Regions from separate parts of the Mesorhizobium sp. WSM4983 genome, predicted to be linked through region 1. Evidence: predicted binding sites of a transcription regulator. Region 1 holds the regulator's gene; the other holds the start of a gene.
What was found. Region 1 encodes LexA, which represses DNA repair genes until DNA is damaged. Its sites were predicted from a motif close to TGTTCNNNNTGTGTTCNG; they were not measured.
Positions count from the first base shown of each region.

Region 1 (7,890 bases):
GGCCGTCTTCGAGGCCGAGCCGAACACCGAGAATGAAGGCCTGACCACTGCCGCCAACGGCTTCGTTTTCTATGAAGTCCAGTCGATCACGCCGGCGCGCGACCGCACGCTGGACGAGGTTCGCCAGAAGGTGGTGGCCGACTGGACCGCGGCCGAGACCGACAAGCGGCTCACCGCCAAGGCCGGGGAGTTGGAAAAGCGCCTCAAGGCCGGTGCGACGCTCGACGTGATCGCGGGCGAGCTGAAGCTCGAGAAGCAGACCAAGCGCGGCCTGAAGCGCGAAGCCGACGATGCCGATTTCGGCAAGGAGGGCGCGGCGGCCATGTTCGGCGTCGGCGAAGGCGGCACGGGCCTGATCCCCTCGCCCACCGGCGACGGTCAGATCCTGTTCAAGGTTGCCGAAGTCTTCGAACCTGCCGGCGCCGATGGCAGCTCTGTCCCGGAAGACGCGCAGAAATCTTTCAGCGCCGGCATATCCGACGACCTGCTCGATCAGCTGGTGGCGCAGCTGCAGTCGCAATATGACGTTCGTATCGATCCGGCCGCCGTTTCCCAAGCACAGACACGATGAGCGCGCTTAAGACATATATCGCCAAGGTCGCGACCGGCACCGCGCTCTCCTTCGAGGAAGCGCGCGAGGCCTTCGACATCATCATGTCGGGCGACGCGACGCCGGGGCAGATCGGAGGCTTCCTGATGGCGTTGCGCGTGCGCGGCGAGGCCGTGAGCGAGATCTCCGGCGCGGTCGCCACGATGCGCGCCAAGATGCTCCGCGTCGAAGCCCCGCGCGGCGCCATCGACATCGTCGGCACCGGCGGCGACAATTCGCATTCGGTCAACATTTCGACCGGATCGGCATTCGTCATCGCCGCCGCGGGCGTCCCGGTGGCCAAGCACGGCAATCGCGGCCTGTCCTCGCTGACCGGCGCGGCGGATGTGCTGATGGCGCTAGGCGTCAAAGTCGACATCGCACCGGAGACGATCGGCCGCTGCATCCAGGAAGCCGGCGTCGGCTTCATGTTCGCGCCAGCGCATCATCCGGCGATGAAGCATGTCGGTCCTGTCCGGGGCGAGCTCGGCACGCGCACCATCTTCAATCTGCTCGGGCCGCTGTCGAATCCAGCCGGCGTCGGCCGGCAGATGGTTGGCGTCTTCCTGCCCGAATGGATCATGCCGGTGGCTGAGACGCTGAAGGCGCTGGGTACCGATCATGCCTGGATCGTGCACGGCGACGGTTATGACGAGATCACCACCACGGGCGAGACGCAGGTCGCAGAGCTCGCCGGCGGCGAGATCCGCACCTTTACCCTCACTCCGGAAGCGGTCGGACTGAAGCGGCATAACAAGGAAGATCTGCGCGGCGGCGAAGCGGCCTACAATGCCAGGGCATTGCGCGATATGCTGGGCGGCGCTGCCGGCGCTTATCGCGACACCGTGCTGATGAATGCCGGCGCCGGGCTGGTGGTGGCCGGCAAGGCGACGACGCTCGGCGATGGCATCGAGGCAGCAGCGCAGGCCATTGACAGCGGCCGGGCGCTGGCGGTGCTCGACAAGCTCATCGAGATTTCGAACGGTTAGAATTTTGTCCGATATCCTGCGCAAGATCGAAGCCTACAAGCGCGATGAGATCGCCGCCGCGAAGCTCAGCGCGCCGCTTGCCGAGGTCAAGGCGAAGGCCAAGGATGCGGAACCCCCGCGCAGCTTCCTTGCGGCGCTTGAGGCCAAGCGGAAGGCCGGCGGCTTCACGCTGATTGCGGAGATCAAGAAGGCCAGCCCTTCCAGGGGCTTGATCCGCGCCGACTTCGACCCGCCGGCGCTCGCCAGGGCCTATCAGCAAGGCGGTGCTGCCTGTCTTTCGGTGCTGACCGACGCACCGTCCTTCCAGGGCGCGCCCGGCTTTCTGACCGCAGCGCGCGCCGCCGTTGGCCTGCCCGCCCTGCGCAAGGATTTCCTCTTCGACCCGTATCAGGTTCATGAAGCCCGCGCCTGGGGCGCGGACGCGATCCTCATCATCATGGCGAGCGTCGACGACGCCTTGGCCAGTGAATTGGAAGTCACGGCCTTCGATCTCGGCATGGACGCGCTGGTCGAGGTGCATGACGAACAGGAGATGGAACGCGCGCTTCGCCTCTCGTCGCGGCTGATCGGCATCAACAACCGCGATTTGAGAACCTTCGAAACCAGCCTCGACGTTTCCGAGCGGCTTGCCGCCATGGTCCCGGACGACCGGCTGCTGGTCAGCGAGAGCGGCATCTTCACCCATCAGGACTGCCGGCGGCTGGAAAAGAGCAAGATCGGCACCTTCCTCGTTGGCGAAAGCCTGATGCGGCAGGCCGACGTGGCCGCCGCGACCGCCCTTCTGCTGACGGGCAAGGCGCCGGCCGAGGCCGTTTGAGGATGCCCGCGCTTACGCATCTCGGCGCCAAGGGCGAAGCCAACATGGTCGATGTCGGCGGCAAGGCCGAGACGACGCGCACGGCCATCGCCGAAGGGTATGTCACCATGCAGCCGGAAACGCTGGAGATGATCCTGGCCGGCGACGCCAAGAAAGGCGACGTGCTGGGCACGGCGCGCATCGCCGGCATCATGGCGGCCAAGAAGACGCATGAGCTCATCCCGCTTTGCCATCCCCTCCTTCTCACCAAGGTTGCCGTCGAGATCGAGCCCGACCACGCGCTCCCTGGCCTGAGGGTCAGCGCGCTTGCCAGGGTTACCGGCAAGACCGGGGTGGAAATGGAGGCGCTGACCGCGGCGTCGGTCGCCTGCCTCACCATCTACGACATGGCCAAGGCAGCGGACCGCGCCATGGCGATTTCCGGCATCAGGCTGGTCGAGAAGACCGGCGGCAAGTCGGGCGACTACAAGGCCGGTTCTTAGCATGGCTTTGCTTCCGGTCGCCGAGGCGCTCCAACGCCTGTTGGACGGCGCGACCGCGCTGCCAGGCGAAAGCGTGCCGCTGGCCGAAGCAGCCGGCCGGGTGCTGGCCGACCCGGTGGTGGCTCTGCGCACCCAGCCGCCCTTCAATGCGTCGGCGATGGACGGCTATGCCGTACGGGCCGCCGACGTAGCCTCGGCGCCGGCCCGGCTCTCCGTGATCGGCATGGCGCCCGCCGGGCGTGGCTTCACCGGCTCTGTCGGCAAGGGCGAGGCCGTGCGCATCTTCACCGGCGCGCCGCTCCCCGAAGGCGCCGATACCATCGTTATCCAGGAGAATGTCCGCGATCTCGGCGGCGGCGGCATCGAAGTGACCGAGCCGACCGCGGAGGGACGCAACGTCCGTCGCCGCGGCCTCGACTTCTGCGAGGGCGACCTGCTCCTCGAAAAAGGCCGCCAGCTCGATCCGGCGGCGCTTTCGCTGGCGGCATCGGCCAACCATCCGAGTCTCAACGTGGTGCGGCAGCCGCTGCTCGCCATCATCGCCACCGGCGATGAATTGCTGCCGCCGGGCAGCGCGCTCGGCCCCGACCAGATCATCTCGTCGAATGCCTGTGGCGTCACAGCTACGGCCCAGTCGGTCGGCGCGCGCTCGCTCGACCTCGGCATCGCCGCCGACCGCAAGGACGCGGTCGCGGCCCTGGTCAAGAAGGCGGTCAAGGCCGGCGCCGACGTCATCGTCACGCTTGGCGGCGCCTCCGTCGGCGACCACGACTTGATCCATGACGTGCTGACCGGCGAAGGCATGCAGCTCGACTTCTGGAAGATCGCCATGCGTCCCGGCAAGCCGTTGATGTTTGGCCGGCTCGGCGACATTCGCTGCATCGGCCTGCCCGGCAATCCGGTCGCAAGCCTGGTCTGCTCGCAGGTGTTCCTGAAGCCGCTTCTGGCGCGGCTGGGCGGCCGGTCCTGCCGGCAGGAAATCCGCACGGCCCGGCTAGGCGCCGCAATGCACGCCAACGATCTGAGGCAGGACTATGTGCGCGCCGTGGTCCGCGAAGATGCGGGGGGGTTGATCGCAACACCGTTCGGCATCCAGGATTCCTCGATGTTGAGGATGCTCGCCGATGCCAATGGCCTGATCGTGCGCCAACCCTTCGCACCGGCGGCTGAAGCCGGCGAGGAATGCACCGTTCTGATGTTACGCTGAACAAAACGTCAACACATTCACTAAACTTTAAACGGTTGCGGAACACAACTGGAACAGATAGTGTTTGTTCTGGGTTTGTTTTTCTGATTCTGGTTTCAGAACCCATGGGGGCCGCCATGCTGACGCGCAAACAACATGAACTGCTGATGTTCATCCATGAACGGCTCAAGGAAAGCGGCATTCCGCCGTCTTTCGATGAGATGAAGGAAGCGCTCGACCTTGCCTCGAAATCGGGCATCCACCGCCTGATCACGGCGCTGGAGGAGCGCGGTTTCATTCGCCGGCTTCCGAACCGGGCGCGTGCTCTTGAAGTGCTGCGCCTACCTGACTCGATCGCGCCCGGCCTCAATGCGGCGAAGAAATTCTCGCCGAGCGTCATCCAGGGCGGCCAAGGCAATCTCGGCCGCCAGATCAAACCCGCGGCGCCCGCCCGCACGCCGACGCCCAGCAATGACGACGACGCCGTTTCAGCCGTCTCCATCCCGGTGATGGGTCGCATTGCCGCCGGCGTGCCGATCGACGCCATCCAGCACCAGACGCATTCGATCACAGTGCCGCCGGACATGATCGCGGGCGGCGAGCACTACGCGCTCGAGGTCAAAGGCGATTCGATGATCGAGGCCGGCATCTTCGACGGCGACACGGTCATCATCCGCAACGCCAGCACTGCGAGCCCCGGGGAGATCGTCGTGGCGCTGGTCGATGACGAGGAGGCGACGCTGAAGCGCTTCCGCCGCAAGGGCGCCTCCATCGCGCTCGAGGCTGCCAATCCGGCCTATGAGACGCGCATCTTCGGTCCCGATCGCGTCAAGGTTCAGGGCAAGCTCGTCGGGCTCATCCGCCGCTACTGAGGGGCTGCGGCTTGGCTTTCGGCTTCTCGGGCTTCTTGTAAGGCGCCAACCCCCTCGCCTCACGCGAGTAGCGCCGCTGTTCGTGCCAAGGGCGGTACGGTTTTTCGACGGCGTATTGAATGGTTGCTCGCGCCGTCGCCGATTGCGGATCGAAGAAGACGGCGGCACTGCCGTCGCGCGCGAGCTGCCGCTTGGTGACAACGAGGACACGCGGATCGCGGCAGGGATTGTAGGCCGTGGCGTCGTTGATGACGATGAGGTCTGCGAAGTCGCAGGCAGGCCGGGCAGCTTCGCGTTTTTCGGCGAGCGCGACGATCGCGCCTGATGGATGCCGGCCAATGCAGAGATCGCCCGTGCAGTAAAAGGGCGATCCAGGCGGCAGGTCGACGGGATCGGCTATGTCCAGCGTGCCCTTGGCGAATGTCTCCGGCGGCACGATCGTTTCGGCCTTGAGCGCGCGTTTCCAGTTATCGGTGGTGAACTCGTTCGAGCGGGCACGATTGATGGCGAGTTCGCCGCCGCCGATCGGCATCGCCACCAGATGCGCGTCCTCCGAGATCAGCAGGTCGGGCGTGCGCACCTGCGGGATCATCATGACGGCCGCGGCAGCGAAAGGAATCGCGGCCAGCCTGAGCCACGTAGTCGCCATCGTGGCGATGACGAGCGCGATCGTCGCCAGCAGCACCGAATGGATCGAGATCAGGCCCACGGCATCGACCGGCGACCACTCCGAAATCCACGCCGAGATCGCGATCATCGCCGCCAGGCCCTTGCCCATCAAATAGAGGAAGGGCCCGTCGAAGCCGAACGGCATCATGACCGCGCTGGCGACGGCGAGAAACATCACGATCGTGACGATCGGCATGATCGCGAGATTGGCCAGCAGGCTAAGCGGCGAGACGCGCTGGAAATGCCAGATGGCAAACAGCGCCGTGGCACTTCCGGCAATGATCGACGTCATCGCGGCGCCACCTGCTCCGACTGCCAGTTTGTGCGACATGAACCGCAGGAACGAACGCTTTGCCGGCGGCGCTCTCACCTTGCCGGCGCGGTAGTCGGACCAGCCGGCATAGGCGCCGACAAGGGCGGCGGTTGCCGCGAACGACATCTGAAAGCTCGGGCCAACCACTTCATGCGGCGACACCAGGATGACGGCGATGGCCGAGATCGCCAAATTGCGCATCGTCAGCGCGGCGCGGTCGAAAAGCACGGCGATCAGCATCACGGCCAGCATGATGAAGCTTCGCTCGGCGGCGACCACCACGCCGGAGATGAGGAGGTAGGCGGCGATCGACATAAGCGCGATTGCCGCGGCATATTTCTTCACCGGCCGGCGTGACGAAAAATCCGGGAACAGCGCAAAGGCGCCGCGCAGCAGAAGCATGACCGTGCCGGCGACCAGCGCCATGTGCAGGCCCGAAATCGAGATGATGTGATAGATGCCGGTCCGCCGCATCGCCTCGTTGATGTCCTCCGGAATGCCGGCGCGCACGCCGACGATCAGTGCGGCGGCAATTTCGCCTTCGGGTCCGCCGACGGTGCTTCTGATGTGGTCGGCAATATTTTCGCGCGCGTTCTCGATGGCCGAGGCGATGCTCGTCTGGCCGATCGGGTCGGTTGGCGGAATGAGTTTCGGGTCGCCGAGGAAAAATCCGCTGCCGCCGATGCCGGAAAAATAGCTGTCGAAGGAAAAATCATAACTTTCCGGACGGACCGGCCCTGTCGGCGGCAGGAGCCGCGCGTAACCCGTCACCAGCGATCCGGCCTTCATGCCGGCCGGGATCCTGCGTGCCGAGACCCTGACGCGATCCGGTGCGTAGCGCAGCTTTGGATGCGCGGTCGAGACGAGATCGATGGTCAGCCTGACGCGGCCATTGGCCATTTCCTCGGCGATGACGACGCGGCCTGTCAGCCGCGTCTGGATTTCGGAGCCGAGCATCGGTGTAGCGGCGCGCCAGGTCTCGACCTTCGCGGCGACGAAGCCCAGCGCGCAAAACAGCGCCGCCATAAAGACCAGGTGTGTCTTCAGCCAGGGGCGCGAAACCGCCGCGCATAGAGCCATCAGCGCCACCGCCGCCAGCGGTCTGTAAAGATCCGGCTCGGCGCTCACGGAATAATAGAGTATCACGCCGGCGGCCAGGAACACCGGCACCAGCAGGAAGCCGATGCCGCGGTCGAGCTCGGTTGAGGCTGCCTCGGCCACACCCCGGCGAAACACGGAAAACGAGGCACGGCGGAACCGCCTGCGGATTAAGTCGATGGCCGCCGGCGGAGGAGCTTGTAGCGAAGCATCGCCGTCCGGCGGCAAAATCTCGGTGGCCGGACGCGGTACGGGAACCAAAACCGGTACTGCCTCGGCAGGTATGGTGTCGGCAAACAGCAGGCGCTCGCTCACGCCAGCCGCCGTCTCCTCGCCCTCCTCCGCACCCCGGCCACGTCCAGCCATCGGGTCTGCCCCTTGCGCCCCAGACCTCCTATGCTACATGAACGCCCACCGCGCGAAAGTCCGCGCAATCATGCCCGCTTCAGAGCTTCTTCCGAGAGTTCCATGTCCGACAAGGTCGTCACCCGCTTTGCCCCCTCGCCCACCGGCTATTTGCACATCGGCGGGGCGCGCACGGCGCTGTTCAACTGGCTCTACGCCAGGCACACCGGCGGCACGATGCTGCTGCGCATCGAGGACACCGACCGCGAGCGCTCCACCGAAGCGGCGACGGCCGCTATCCTGGACGGGCTGACCTGGCTCGGCCTCTCATGGGACGGCGAGGCCGTGTCGCAGTTCGAGCGAGCGCCGCGCCACCGTGAGGTGGCAGAGGAGCTCGTACGGCTGGGCAAGGCCTATTACAGCTATGAGACGCCTGCCGAGCTGGAGGCGATGCGCGAGGCGGCGCGGGCCAAGGGGCTGCCGCCGCGCTACAATGGCCAGTGGCGCGACCGCGACCCCTCCGAGGCGCC
Region 1 covers NZ_JARTVM010000001.1:186,962-194,851, forward strand. Annotated here, with positions in the region: gene P9254_RS01020 (peptidyl-prolyl cis-trans isomerase) at 1-571, shown strand, start outside; gene trpD (anthranilate phosphoribosyltransferase) at 568-1,578, shown strand; gene trpC (indole-3-glycerol phosphate synthase TrpC) at 1,583-2,395, shown strand; gene moaC (cyclic pyranopterin monophosphate synthase MoaC) at 2,398-2,877, shown strand; gene P9254_RS01040 (molybdopterin molybdotransferase MoeA) at 2,879-4,084, shown strand; gene lexA (transcriptional repressor LexA) at 4,201-4,935, shown strand; gene P9254_RS01050 (ComEC/Rec2 family competence protein) at 4,919-7,381, opposite strand; gene gltX (glutamate--tRNA ligase) at 7,484-7,890, shown strand, end outside.

Region 2 (7,890 bases), 350 kb from region 1:
CACCCTTGAGCACTGTCGGCGTGAAATCCAGACCGACGCCGTATTTCTTATAGCTGACGCTGATCTTGCCGTTGTCCTCGGACACCGGGATCGGGAACTCGCCGCCGGCAAGGAAGCTCGCCGTCTGGCCAGAGCGGGCGATCAGGTTCGGCTCGGCCAGCCGCCGGGCGAGACCGCGCTCTTCCAGCGCCTTGATGGCGATGTCGATCGAAACCCCGTTGGAAAGCAACCGGCCGATGATCTCGCCGGTCCCGGCGGTCGGCACGGTGCCCGGGTCGATGATGACGTCGCGACCGCCGACGCCGAAGGCAAAGTTGGCCCCGTATTTGGCACCGAGATCCTGTCCCGCCTGCCGGTTGATCTCGACGAAACGGACATTGAGCTGAACCTGCTGCGAGGACGAGATGTTGACCGAGTTGATCACTTCCTCATTGCCGGAGAAGCGCGACGCGATCTTGCTCGCCTTGTCGGCCGCGACCGCGTCTTCCGCCTCGCCCGAAAGCACCACGCGGCCGTTGGCCGAACCGACCTTGATCTTGGCATCCGGCACGCTGGCGCGGATGGTGTTGGCCAGTTGGTCGGTGTCCAGCGTCACCTCGATGTCGATGGTGCCGACGAGCTGCTTGTTCTGATCGAACAGCGCGATGCCGGTGGTGCCGAGATTGTTGCCCAACACATAGAAGGACTTGTCGGTCAGCGGATTGACGTTGGCGATCTCCGGATCGCCGATGACGATCTGATAGAAGGCCGCGTTCGTCATGATCGTCTTGGGCTTGCCCTTGGCGACTTTGATCGAGGCGTTCTTGGTCGCCGAGACGTATACGACGTCGTTGTTTGCCTGGGCCGGCGCCCCAAAGGCCAGCATTCCGGCGGCTGCCAGAAAGGCGCCCGCCGCCATTGCACGCAGAAGGCGCAGCCCTCTCGTCGTCCGTTCTTTGTTCAACACATGCATTGTCCCGTTCCCGCCGGTCCCCACCGGCTATTGTTCTTGTTCCTTGGAAGGAACGACGTCTCCCTCGGCGGGCTTGGAGGGAACCTTGTATTCCTCCACCTTCGTGCCACGGGACACGATCACCGTCTTGAATTTTGGCTCCTCCGGATCCTTCGCCACCGCCTTGACCAGCGAGGCGGCGCTTGCCTCGGCGCTCGCGGCAACCGAACCGCCGAAGGAAGAGATGGTGGTAAGCCCGTTGCCGCTGGCGCTGGCATCGGCGGCGGACCGCAAAGACAGCGACAAGGAGCCGACGGTGCGGGCGAGCGCTACCTTCTGCGCCCCTTCGTTCGTGACCTCGAGGGTGACGGAATTGGCGACCTGCGGCTCGGTCTTGCGCTCGTCCGCGCCCTGCCCGACCGAAAGCACCTTGGCGTCGGAGACGACGATTTCGGACGTGACCGTCGAGCCGGCTGCCCCTTGCGCGTTCTTGGACACTTCCTGGATTTCGCCGGCATCGCGCGTCAGCACGACGTCGACCCGGTCGCCCGGCGTGATGAAGCCGCCGACGCCGGCGATCTCGTCGGTGCGGATGGTGACTGCCCGCATGCCCGGCGACAGCATGTTGGAAAGTGTGGCGCGGCCATTCGGTCCCGACAGCTTGGCGAGCAGCACCGGCTCGTTGACCTCGATCGGCGACAGCACGACGCGGCTGCCTTCGGCCAGCAGCTTGTCGACGGTCGGGAAGGCGCCTTGCGGCAGAGAATCCTGCGGCCACGGAATTTCGGTGAGTTGCGACCGGTCGAGCTGCATGCCGTAGCGCAGCGGCGCATTCGCCACGACGATGGTCTTGAACTCGACTTTGGGCTCGTGCGGCACCACGATCGATGCCGTCTTCTGCTCGGACTGGGCCCTCGCCTGGCTTTTGACCCAGAAGTCCGCGGCAAAGATCGAGATCGCGCCGAAAACGGCTGCGATGCCGATCATGGTTATGGCCCTGCCCTTCACAACGAACCCCTGACGCCCCGTGGTCTTTTGCCGTTGAGGCTCACGCTAGGCGTTAATGTTAAAGAATCAGGAATCCGAAGGGGTGGAGCCCGCCCTATTTCCGGCGGCTTGGTTATCGAATGGTTTTGGAATAAGAGACAGTTTGATCCCTGAACGGAACAGGAACTCGTTCGCCCGCCAAAAGCGTGGCAGTATCGAGGAGTGATTCGCAGTACCGGACACAATGGCTAGCATGGACGACACCAGCGATCTTTTCGGCAACCCGGAAAAGCAGCCCCAGCAAGTACGCGCGCCCTCGCGGCCGGCCGATCCGCTGGTGCAGGCCGCGAAGCGCTCGGCCGCCGCCCGCGACGGCAGCGAGAGCTACAGCGCCGCCGACATCGAGGTGCTTGAGGGGCTGGAGCCGGTGCGCCGCCGCCCAGGCATGTATATCGGCGGCACCGACGACAAGGCGATGCATCACCTCTTCGCCGAGGTGATCGACAATTCGATGGACGAGGCGGTGGCCGGCCACGCGACCTTCATCGACGTCGAGCTTTCGGCGGACGGATTTCTTACCGTCACCGACAATGGCCGCGGCATTCCGATCGACCCGCATCCGAAGTTCAAGAAGCCGGCGCTCGAAGTCATCATGACGACGCTGCATTCGGGCGGCAAGTTCGACTCCAAGGTCTACGAGACCTCCGGCGGTCTGCACGGCGTCGGCGTATCCGTAGTCAACGCGCTGTCCGACCACCTCGAGGTCGAGGTCGCGCGCGGACGCCAGCTCTATCGCCAGCGCTTCTCGCGCGGCGTTCCGGTGAGCGGGCTGGAGCACCTCGGCGAGGTGCACAACCGCCGCGGCACCAGGACCCGCTTCCATCCCGACGAGCAGATCTTCGGCAAAGGCGCCGCCTTCGAGCCGGCCCGGCTCTACCGCATGACGCGCTCGAAGGCCTATCTGTTCGGCGGCGTCGAGATCCGCTGGACCTGCGATCCCTCGCTGATCAAGGAAAAGGATCAAACTCCGGCCAAAGCCGAGTTCCATTTCCCGGGCGGCCTGAAAGACTACCTCAAGGCCACCCTCGGCGACGAATTCCAGGTCACGCGCGAAGTCTTCGCGGGCAAAAGCGACAAGCAGGGCGGCCACGGCTCGCTGGAATGGGCGGTGACCTGGTTCGGCGGCGACGGCTTCCTCAACTCCTACTGCAATACGATTCCCACTCCCGAGGGCGGCACGCATGAGGCGGGCTTCCGCAACGTGCTGACGCGCGGGCTTCGCGCTTATGCCGACCTCATCGGCAACAAGCGCGCCTCGATCGTCACGACCGAGGACGTCATGATCTCGGCCGCCGGCATGCTGTCGGTATTCATCCGAGAGCCGGAATTCGTCGGCCAGACCAAGGACAGGCTGGCCACCATCGAGGCGATGCGCATCGTCGAAACCGCCATCCGCGACCCGTTCGACCACTGGCTGGCCGACAACCCGCAGGAAGCCTCGAAGCTTCTCGAATGGGTGATCGCGCGCGCCGACGAGCGTGTGCGCCGGCGCCAGGAAAAGGAAGTCTCGCGCAAGAGCGCGGTACGCAAGCTGCGCCTGCCGGGCAAGCTCGCCGACTGCACGCAGAACGCCGCGGCCGGCGCCGAGATCTTCATCGTCGAGGGCGACTCGGCCGGAGGCTCGGCCAAGCAGGCACGCGACCGCGCCAGCCAGGCGGTGCTGCCGCTGCGCGGCAAGATCCTCAACGTCGCCAGCGCCGGCAACGACAAGCTTGCCGCCAACCAGCAGATTTCCGACCTGATCCAGGCGCTCGGCTGCGGCACGCGCTCGAAATATCGCGACGAGGACCTGCGCTACGACCGCGTTATCATCATGACCGACGCCGACGTCGACGGCGCGCATATCGCTTCGCTTTTGATCACCTTCTTCTACCAGGAGATGCCTAACCTGATCCGCGGTGGCCATCTCTATATGGCCGTGCCGCCGCTCTATTCGATCCGTCAGGGCGGTAAGGTGGCCTATGCACGTGACGACGCGCACAAGGACGAATTGCTTCGCACCGAATTCACCGGGCGCGGCAAGGTCGAGATCGGCCGCTTCAAGGGCCTTGGCGAGATGATGGCCTCGCAGCTCAAGGAAACCACGATGGACCCGAGGAAGCGCACGCTTCTCAGGGTCGACGTGATCGATGCCGAGCAGGCGACCAAGGACGCCGTCGACGCGCTGATGGGCACCAAGCCCGAGGCCCGCTTCCGCTTCATCCAGGAACGCGCCGAATTCGCCGAGGCCGACGTGCTGGATATCTGAACGCGGACTGGTCCATAACAGGCTCCGGGACGGAGACTTGCATGTGACCTGGACGCGGCTGAAGGATCTAGCCGGGACACCGTTAAGTGAGCTGACCCAGCCGACGCGCTCGGACTGGATCTTCGCCCTGCGCACGGTTTCTGCCGGGCTGATCGCGCTGCTTGCCGCCTACGCCTTAAAGCTCGATCATCCGCAGTGGGCGATGATGACCGTGTTCATCGGCGCGCAGCCGGTCGCCGGCATGGTGCTGGCGAAAGGCTTCTACCGCCTGCTCGGTACGCTGGCCGGCGGCCTGGCGGCGATCGGCATCACATCGCTGTTCGGCACCAATCCCTGGCTCTTGGTGACGGTGCTGGCACTATGGATCGGCGTCAGCACCCTCGTTTCCTCGCTGCTGCGCAATCCGGAAGCCTATGGCGCCGCCCTTGCCGGCTATACAGCGATGATCATCAGCCTGCCGGCATTCGGGCAGGCGCATCTCGTCGTCGATCTCGCTGTCGCGCGCTGCGCCGAAATTGTCCTCGGCATCGTCTGCGCCGGCGTCACCAGCCGGCTGATCCTGCCGAAGCTCGCGGCGGACGCCATCATCTCCAGGCTGAAACGCAGCATTCTCGATCTCGCCGACTACGCCTCAGGCGCCTTTTCCGACGGCGATCCGGCCGGTCTTGCCGCTCTCCAGCGCAAGCTGATCACCGATGCCCAGACACTTGCCGAAATGCGCACCTATGCGCGCCTCGAAGCGCCGAGCTTCGCCACGCGCGCCCATCCGGTCCGGCGCACGATCGGACAGCTCCTGTGGGCGCTCTCGGCGGCCCGCGCGCTGCATACCCATGCCGCGCCGGAGAATGCGACGCTCATCCCTGTTCGCAGCGAATTGAAGGCAATCGTCGGGGAACTCGCTACGACGCGCGACGCGTTGGACGACACCGGCCCATGGGTGGCCCGGCTCGAGGCAATCGCGATCAGGGCAAGAGAAACGGCGCCGGTGGCCACCGATCCCGGTGAAGACAAGGTCGGCACCATCACCCGCCTCACCATTGCCGCCGATTTCGCGGAGGCGCTGAAGCAGGTGATGCGCGGCTTGGATGCGCTTCGCTCGCCGGTTTCCCGAACGTCTCGTGAGCGGCAGCAGCCGGCCCTGGTCGTGCACCGCGACTATCATGCGGCCTGGCGCAATGCGGTGCGCGCCGCGCTCGCCACGCTTCTGGTGGCCGCCTTCTGGCTGACCACCAAATGGTCGGAGGCGGCGGGCACCGTCATTCTCGTCGCCGTCGTCTCCAGCCTGTTCGCGGCACGTCCCGATCCGGTTCAGTCGGCCTGGGGCTTCTTCACCGGAACGCTCCTCGCTTTGCCTTTCGCTTTCCTCGTCGGCCAGATCGCAATGCCGGCGCTGCCCGGCTTCGGCTGGTTCACCCTCTTTGTCGTGCCGATCCTGGTGCCGGCAGCGCTCGGCATGGCCAATCCGCGGCATGTCGGCGTGGCGACCGCCTTCGCCATCAATTTCCTGGCTTTCCTCAGCCCGCACCAGATGATGACCTATGATCCCGGCCCGTTCTTCGCCGGATCGGCATCGATCCTGGTCGGCATCCTGATCGCCATCGGCGTCTTCATCGTCGTTCTGCCGGCCAATCCCTGGGCCACTGTTGAGCGCATCTCGAAGGCGATGCGCGAGGACCTGGCGCGCCTTTGCCTGCATGAGCGCGTCCCCAGGCGTTCGGCCTTCGAAAGCTTGGCCTATGACCGGATCAACCAGTTGATGCCGCAACTGCAGCAGACCGGGAGGAAAGGCGACCCTATTCTTGGCGGCAGCATTGCCGCCGTGACCGTCGGCCTCGAAGTGCTCCGGCTGCGCCAGGCGCAACTGAACTCTGCCGTGCCACGCGAGACGGTGGAGTCGATCGGCAACTTCCTGCGCGGCCTGGCGCGGGAATTGCTGTTCAGGAGGCATGGCGAGCCGCAGACCTCGACCATCGCCGTGGCGCGGGAATATGCGGCGAGCATCGCCGGTCGCAGCGACCGGCCGGAAATGCTTCAGGTTGCGGCCTCACTGCGCATCATCGCTGCCGCGATGCAGGATTATCCGGATTTTTTCGCGAAGGGGCACCCTTAGACGGGCCGGGCCGGGATACGTGAGCATCGAGCAGGAAGCCGCCAGGCCGGCCACACCTGGCACCGACGTGCGCTAGGCGGCGGCAATTGCCAGCGCATGCCCGCGCGCGTTCTCGCGCAGCGCGTCGAGATGGATCGACTTCACCAGTCCGGCGAGATCGCCCTCGGCCGATTGCCCGCCGAGTTCCTTCAGCATCAGCCAGCTCACCTCCTGCACGCCGGCGACACGCTTGCCGTTGGCGACCTCGCGCCAGATCTTCAGCGCGCGCAGGATGATGCCGTGCGTGGCGGCGGCGAGGCCTGCGCTGCGGAACAGCGCCTGCAGCGCAACGTCGTGCCCGCCGGCCAGCAACGCCCTCACCCGCTGCTCGGATTGTTGGGCAAGCGCCACCAGGGCCGAGCCGAAGAAGTCGACCTTGCCATGCGCGACGGTGCGGATGATGAAGCTCGCGGTGAGATCGCCGCGCAGTCTGAGATGCTCGATCAGCGCGGCGTGCTCCTCGGCGCGGGTGCCCTCGATCAGCGTCACCGAAGCCTTCACGCAGGCGTCGCGCATCACGCGGTCTGCCCGTGCCGCTCCCATCAGTGCCAGTACCAGCGGCGATCCCTTCAGCGTCTCGCCGAGCTTGACCAGAAGCATGTGCCGGCAGTCCGCGGGAAGCCGCGCGTCGGCGATCAGCGCCTCGCGCACCAGCGGCAGGTGGCCGTGCCGTTCGGCCATCCGGCGGAAACTCAGCGATGCAATATCGGCGCCGCTGTTGGCGATCAGCGTGGCGCAGGCTTCCGGCTCGCCGATCTCGGCGATGGCTGCCGCCAGCGACATCGAGACGACGGGACGGTTGGCTATCAGCTTTTGGGTGGCCTTCTGGCCGCAGGCGACGCGGTCGATGAGATCGGCATCGGTAAGCAAAGGCGAACGCGCCAGCACCAGCGCCGCCACTTCCGGCTGGTCGGAAGCGAGTGCTGCGATCACCTGCGGCGGGGCGTGATGGCTCATCGACAGCGCTTCGGCGAGCGCCTGCCGGACCTTGGCGGAAACGTCGTCGAGCAGCAGCGTGAGCGCCGCCTCGGCGGCGCAGCGATCCTCGAACGGCAGGTCGGAATTGATGTAGGCGCGGGCCAGCGCGCTCGCGGCGGCGGCGCGCTCGGAAACCCTTGCCTTATCGATCCACTTTAGAAAATGCGAAACAACCATGCCGATCAGCTACGCCCTTGCCGAAACGTTTCGGCCCCGTTGGGAACGGTAAGCTGGAAATGGTTTACGAACGGTTCACCATGTTTCTTAACCGGCTTGATGGCTTTGCAACCAACGCCTATCAAACAGGAATAGCGGAGGAGATCGACCATGGCCGGGCTTTATCTGGAGGAGTTCGTCGTCGGCCGCGTCTTCCGGCACACGCTGCGCAAGACCGTCACCGAAAGCGACAACATGCTGTTCTCGGTGATGACGCTGAACCCGCAGCCGCTCCACATCGACTTCGACTTCGCCGCGAAGAGCGAATGGGGCAAGCCCTTGGTCAATTCGCTGTTCACGCTCGGCCTGATGATCGGCATC
Region 2 covers NZ_JARTVM010000001.1:535,153-543,042, forward strand. Annotated here, with positions in the region: gene P9254_RS02765 (type II and III secretion system protein family protein) at 1-898, opposite strand, end outside; gene cpaB (Flp pilus assembly protein CpaB) at 980-1,918, opposite strand; gene parE (DNA topoisomerase IV subunit B) at 2,172-4,226, shown strand; gene P9254_RS02780 (FUSC family protein) at 4,270-6,336, shown strand; gene P9254_RS02785 (DUF2336 domain-containing protein) at 6,409-7,530, opposite strand; gene P9254_RS02790 (MaoC family dehydratase) at 7,681-7,890, shown strand, end outside.
Region 2: a site for LexA is predicted at 2,089-2,106, ahead of parE (DNA topoisomerase IV subunit B). Genes of this name have one in related genera too.